3 regions of the Marinobacter sp. BSs20148 genome follow, and region 1 is predicted to be linked to each of the others. Evidence: predicted binding sites of a transcription regulator. Region 1 holds the regulator's gene; each other region holds the start of a gene.
What was found. The regulator sigma-54, encoded in region 1, starts transcription at its own class of promoters, with help from an activator protein. The targets are predictions, from matches to a motif close to ANTGGCATNNANNTTGCTNT.
Positions count from the first base shown of each region.

Region 2: a site for sigma-54 is predicted at 1,020-1,039, ahead of glnK (P-II family nitrogen regulator). Genes of this name have one in related genera too.
Region 3: a site for sigma-54 is predicted at 899-918, ahead of flhA (flagellar biosynthesis protein FlhA). Genes of this name have one in related genera too.

Region 1 covers NC_018268.1:2,857,545-2,859,746, forward strand. Annotated here, with positions in the region: gene lptB (LPS export ABC transporter ATP-binding protein) at 1-50, shown strand, start outside; gene MRBBS_RS12965 (RNA polymerase factor sigma-54) at 220-1,812, shown strand; gene hpf (ribosome hibernation promoting factor) at 1,856-2,155, shown strand.
Region 2 covers NC_018268.1:540,228-542,429, forward strand. Annotated here, with positions in the region: gene MRBBS_RS02370 (ammonium transporter) at 1-499, opposite strand, end outside; gene glnK (P-II family nitrogen regulator) at 573-911, opposite strand; gene MRBBS_RS02380 (accessory factor UbiK family protein) at 1,321-1,572, shown strand; gene MRBBS_RS02385 (YifB family Mg chelatase-like AAA ATPase) at 1,601-2,202, shown strand, end outside.
Region 3 covers NC_018268.1:1,083,876-1,086,077, reverse strand. Annotated here, with positions in the region: gene flhA (flagellar biosynthesis protein FlhA) at 1-798, opposite strand, end outside; gene upp (uracil phosphoribosyltransferase) at 1,058-1,696, shown strand; gene MRBBS_RS04830 (uracil-xanthine permease family protein) at 1,700-2,202, shown strand, end outside.

The DNA of each region.
Region 1 (2,202 bases):
CCAATCAACAAGTCAAAGAGGTCTACCTAGGCAACGAATTCCGGTTGTAATGAACCTTAGAAGTGGGTTTGCGATGACATCGCCACAGGTGAATCGGTTGATTCCCCGGCGAACTCTAGTAGACTCGGCAGAGAACTTGCTTGTGAACGCAAACCCCGGTTAGCCAACCTTTTTTAGTGGCTGCCACGCGCCAACCGATCGAGTAATGGATTTCCAAGAATGGTAATGAAAGCTTCTTTGCAGCTCAAGCTGGGCCAGAGCCTGACCATGACGCCCCAGCTCCAGCAGGCGATTCGCCTGTTACAGCTTTCTACCCTCGACTTGCAACAAGAAATCCAGCAGGCGCTGGAATCCAACCCCATGTTGGAAGCACCGGAAGACGACGATCACGGCGACGAGGAATCCACGCACGCGGACACGAACAACGATCAAAACACGGACTCCAGTGCAGACGATCGTGGGATAGATAGTGGGATAAATAGCGGGGTGGACGGCACCGCTGAAAGCGCAGCAGAGACATCTTCAGACACCAGCAAAGACTGGGACGAAAACGAAAACGGTCCCGACTGGGCCAGCGAAAATGAAATACCCGATACCTTGCCAGACGACCTGCCGGTAGATACGGCCTGGGACGACGTGTACCAATCTGCGCCGGCGCCGGCCAGCAGTAATGGCGACGATAACGACTACGATTTTGAAACCCGCAACTCGCCCACTGAAACCCTGCGCGATCACCTGGAGTGGCAGCTAAACCTGACCACCATGACGGAACGCGACCGCGCCGTTGCTCACGCCCTGATGGACGCTGTTGACGAACGCGGCTACCTGACCAGCTCGCTGGCCGAGATTTATACCGGCCTGCAGGACGAGCATGACGACGACCCTCTGGAACTGGATGAACTGGAAGCGGTACTACGACGCCTGCAGTTTTTTGACCCACCCGGTGTGTTTGGTCGCGACTTGCAGGAATGCCTTCTAATCCAGCTGAACCAGATGCCACCAGACACCCCTTGGGTTTCTCAGGCGCGCATGGTCATCACCCACTACATCAGCCTGCTGGGCAACCGTGACTACGCCCAACTGCTGCGCCGTAGCCGCCTCAAAGAAGACCAGCTAAAACAGGTACTGGCGCTGATTACCAGCCTGAACCCGCGCCCCGGCAATGTGATTGACCAAACCGAACCGGACTACGTAATTCCAGACGTGATTGTGTACAAGCGCAACGAGCGCTGGCGGGTAGAGTTGAACCCAGAAATTGCACCGCGCATTCGTGTCAATGCCAGCTATGCTTCATTGATAAAGCGTGCCGATAGCAGCGCTGACAACACCTACATGCGGGATCAGTTACAAGAGGCTAAATGGTTCATCAAAAGTCTGCAAAGCCGCAACGAAACGCTGCTAAAAGTGGCTACCCGTATTGTGGAATACCAACAGGGTTTTCTAGACCAGGGGGAAGAAGCTATGAAGCCGCTGATCCTTTCGGAAATCGCCCAAGCCGTAGAAATGCATGAATCTACCATCTCCCGGGTAACCACCCAGAAGTTCATGCACACACCTCGCGGCATTTTTGAGCTCAAATATTTTTTCTCAAGCCATGTCAGTACCGATGCTGGCGGAGAATGTTCTTCAACCGCCATCCGCGCCATGATAAAAAAACTGATAGCCGTCGAAACCTCCAAAAAACCGTTGAGCGACAGCAAGATTGCCGCCATGCTTGGGGAACAGGGAATCCAAGTGGCGCGGCGTACCGTGGCCAAATACCGGGAGGCACTGCAAATACCTCCATCGAACGAAAGAAAGCGACTGGTGTAGCAACACCGACCTAACAACACCCATGCGATAGCAGGAGAAGCCTATGCAACTCAATATTTCTGGCCATCATGTCGAACTGACCGAAGCACTCAAAGAGTACGTGAACGAAAAGTTCCAGCGCCTGGAGCGCCACTTCGACCAGATAAGTAACACCAATGTGACTCTACAGGTGGAAAAATTGCGCCAGATAGCCGAAGCTACCGTAAATATTAGTGGTGGCGAATTGCACGCTAAGGCAGAAAGCGAAGACATGTACGCAGCTATTGACGCTCTGGTGGACAAACTGGACCGCCAGATTCTCAAGCACAAAGAAAAGCAAGTATCCCGGATGCACGGTAACTAACACCGGATACAACGCGTAAACGCTTCACGCGCTGCGGCATGGCACCA
Region 2 (2,202 bases), 1.7 Mb from region 1:
ACAGGCCGAACACATCATTACCGCCCCAGGTCCATGAACCTTCCATTGGGTAAATAACGCCGGTCATTACTACTGCAAAGGCCAGAAATGCCCAGAGTTTCATGCGCTCAGCGACAGCGCCGGAGACTATGGACATAGCCGTCGCTACAAATACGACCTGAAAGAAAAAGTCTGATGGAGCAGAGTAGATGGAACCGCCTTCAAAACCGTCTTCACGGCCGGCAAAGTCGGCAAGCACTGAGGCTGTGTCTGTTTCACCGATGCCTGACAGCATGATTGAGCCGTCATACATAATTGCGTAACCACAAACAAGATACATGATGCAGGCAATGGAATACAAAGCCACGTTTTTGGTGAGAATTTCGGTGGTATTTTTAGCGCGTACCAAGCCAGATTCAAGCATGGCAAAGCCTGCAGCCATCCACATGACCAAGGCACCGCACATCAGAAAATAAAAGGTATCCATCGCGTACTGTAACTGAAAGACGTTGCTTTCCATAAAGACCCTCCGCACAAGGCTCTGTTTAATAAAATAAGGTTTTTGCGTTGGCAGTTAAGGCGAGAGAGCGATTTTAAACCGCTTCTTCGCCGGTTTCGCCGGTACGAATCCGGATCGCCTGCTGCAGCTCGGTCACGAAAATCTTGCCGTCACCGATTTTTCCAGTGTTGGCGGCTTTAGTAATGGACTCGATTACTTGGTCCATCAGATCATCGCCAATGGCGACTTCTACTTTCACTTTGGGCAAGAAATCCACCACGTATTCGGCGCCACGATACAGTTCGGTGTGGCCCTTCTGGCGCCCGAAGCCTTTAACTTCTGTAACAGTGACACCCTGAACACCGATCTCGGACAAGGCTTCACGCACGTCGTCCAATTTGAATGGCTTGATGATTGCTGTAATCAGTTTCATTGATTTCTCCTTAGTAAAGCTGTTCCAACCGGCAGCGCCATGGGGCTGCTGACTGGGACCCGGATGCGGCCACCCCGCACGGCAATTGTGCGGATTGTGTATGGGGCTTAAGCATCGGATGTGCCAACGCAAAAAAATAGTTTAAAAACATATGGATAAAAGTAATTCAGTGGTCCTAGGCTGGCCTTGCCTGCACCATAGTAGTGCGTTTTTAGCGCCATGGGATCATAATGGCGCGTTCGACTACAGTCTTCGCTTTTTATTACTCTGCGGGATCACCTCCACCGTCTCAGTATGGCAGGGCAGGCGGTGTGATACACTGCCAAGTGACGATTCTGCGATAGATAGGGCCTTTAAAGCCGCTGCCGCAAAGCTTGTTTAAGCGTGTTTACATAAATAAGGGGTGTTCATGAAAGGTCCACAGGACATTTTTTCCCAATTGCAGGGTCGGTTTGGTCAATTCGTACCGGATATGGCCCGTGCTGCCAAAGACGACTTTGAAGCACAGGCGCGGGCCAGTGTAGCCTCGGTGTTGTCGCGTCTTGAGTTGGTTACTCGTGAAGAGTTTGATGCCCAGCAAGCGGTATTGTTAAAAACCCGCGCCATGGTGGAAGCACTGGAAGCCCGCGTAACCGAACTGGAGCAGTCAACCAAAGGCTGACGGAAAATAATAACCATGGAAGGTTGCTATGCTTGCTATTGTTCAAACCCGTGCCTGTGTTGGCGTATCTGCGCCGGCTGTCAGCGTTGAAGTGCACCTGTCCGGCGGTTTGCCTGCACTGTCGATCGTAGGTCTGCCAGAAACGGGCGTGCGCGAAAGTAAAGAACGAGTGCGCAGCGCTCTGATTAACGCCGGTTTTGATTTCCCCGCACGTCGTATCACCATCAATCTTGCCCCTGCCGACCTGCCCAAAGAGGGTGGCCGTTTTGACTTGCCAATTGCCCTTGGCATTTTGGCGGCTTCTGGCCAAATTCCGGCCGCGGCGCTGAGCACCTACGAGTTTGTCGGTGAGCTGTCGCTAGATGGCGCATTGCGCCCGTTGAAAGGTGTATTACCGGCGGTTCTGGCGGCCCGCGCAGAGGGCCGCCAACTTTTGGTGCCCCAAGCCAATGCCGCCGAGGCAGCATTGGCCAGTGAACACGACGTATTGGCCGCCAGCCATTTGTTGGCTGTGTGCGAACATTTGCATGGTCGCGCTCGGCTTGTGCCGCTAGCGCCTGCGGATTTAAGCGGCGCCGACAGCGGACAAGCGACAATTGGGCCGGATTTAGCCGATGTTCGGGGCCAACA
Region 3 (2,202 bases), 1.8 Mb from region 1:
TCGAGTGACCATAATCGCCGCCGCCGTAGACAACAACAGCGACGGGATTTGGGCCACAAGGCCGTCACCAATGGTCAACAGCGCGTAGCGCTCCACCGCTAAGCTAAAATCCAGCCCGTGCTGGGCCATACCAATAGCAATCCCGCCAATGATGTTGATCGCCAGAATTAGCAGGCCCGCAACCGCGTCGCCTTTTACAAATTTCGAAGCACCGTCCATGGAGCCGTAGAAATCGGCTTCTTCGGCAACTTCCCTACGGCGAAATTTGGCGTCTTCCTGATTAATCAAACCGGCGTTCAAGTCGGCGTCGATGGCCATTTGCTTGCCGGGCATAGCATCCAGGGTAAATCGGGCGCTCACCTCCGACACTCGACCAGCACCTTTAGTGACCACCAAAAAGTTGATGATCATCAGGATGGCAAATACCACCAGGCCAACAGCGTAGTTACCGCCAATCAACACCGCACCGAAAGACTCAATCACTTTACCCGCCGCATCCCCGCCATTATGGCCTTCCAGCAGCACAATACGGGTAGACGCGACGTTCAGCGCCAGGCGTAGCAAAGTCGCCAGCAGCAAAACGGTGGGGAACGCAGCAAAATCCATCGGCCTTAAGGCGTACACGCACACCAACAGGATCACGATGGACAGGGTTATGTTGAAGGTAAAAAACACGTCCAGCAAAAACGCCGGTACAGGCAAAATCATCATGCCCAGCAATCCCATCAGCATCAGTGGAACCCCGAGGTTCCCCTGCGCCAAGGATTTGACGTTTTTAAAGACTAAAGCTAAGTCCATGCCGGATTTCTCTCTAATGATTACCTAATTGGGTCTGGCTTGATCTAAATTGATCGGATCTGACCTAATTTCTGGCGCATTGGCGCGTTTTAACAGGTACTTCGCAAAAACCATACCAATCTTCAGGAAATCCCCTACAACTTTCTGCTGCCAGCAGCCTGACGCAAACCACCAGATACGGTATCCTTTCGCTATTTTGTGTCGCTGCCCTTATGCACGACCCAGCGCCCTCAACCATCACGACAAACAGGTGACAGCAATGCCCATCCACGAAGTAAAACACCCTCTGATACAGCACAAAATTGGCCTGATGCGCCGTGCCGATATCAGCACCAAGAATTTTCGTGAACTGGCGCAGGAACTGGGTACGCTGCTGACTTACGAGGCCACCAAAGACATGACCCTGAAAAAACAGCAGATTGACGGTTGGGCCGGGCCGGTCACCGTGGAACAGATTCAGGGTAAAAAAGTAACCATCGTACCGATTCTGCGCGCTGGCATTGGCATGCTGGACGGCGTACTGGCGCTCTTGCCCGCAGCTCGGGTGAGCGTGGTAGGTCAGATCCGCAACGAAGAAACCCTGGAAGCCACCACCTACATGGAAAAGCTAGTGGGTGAACTGGACCAACGCATGGCGCTGATTATCGACCCCATGCTGGCCACCGGTGGCTCGATTATCTCGACCATTAATTTACTGAAAAAAGCCGGCAGCACCGACATTCGCGCGCTGATTCTGGTGGCCGCCCCTGAAGGCGTGAAACGAGTTCTGACTGCGCATCCGGATGTGTCTATCTACACCGCCTCTATCGACGACGGCCTGAATGAAAAAGGCTATATCCTGCCTGGCCTGGGCGACGCCGGCGACAAGATTTTCGGCACCAAGCAGAAGGACGTTTGATTTATGTCCCAACACCCTAACGAGTCTGTCAACGATGCTAACCACGAGCCTGTCGACGAATCTTTTCATGAGCCGGTGTGGAAGCAAGCGTTAGCCGGCTCCCAGATGTTGTTGGTGGCCTTTGGCGCACTGGTGCTGATGCCACTGATTACCGGCATGGACCCAAATGTCGCGCTCTTCACTGCGGGCCTTGGCACCATCATTTTTCACATTGTGACCGGTGGTCAGATTCCGATTTTTCTGGCGTCGTCATTCGCCTTTATTGCCCCGGTGATTGCCTCCAAAGGCAAATTCGGTATGGAAGAAACCATGGGCGGTTTGATGGCGGCGGGTATTTTGTACATCATTCTGAGCGCCCTGGTAAAAGTTCGCGGTACCGGTTTTATTACCCGCTTGCTGCCACCGGTGGTGATTGGCCCGGTGATTATGGTGATTGGCTTGGGGCTGGCACCGGTAGCAGTGCACATGGCGTCTGGCCGCACCGGTGACGGCAGCGTACAGCTTAT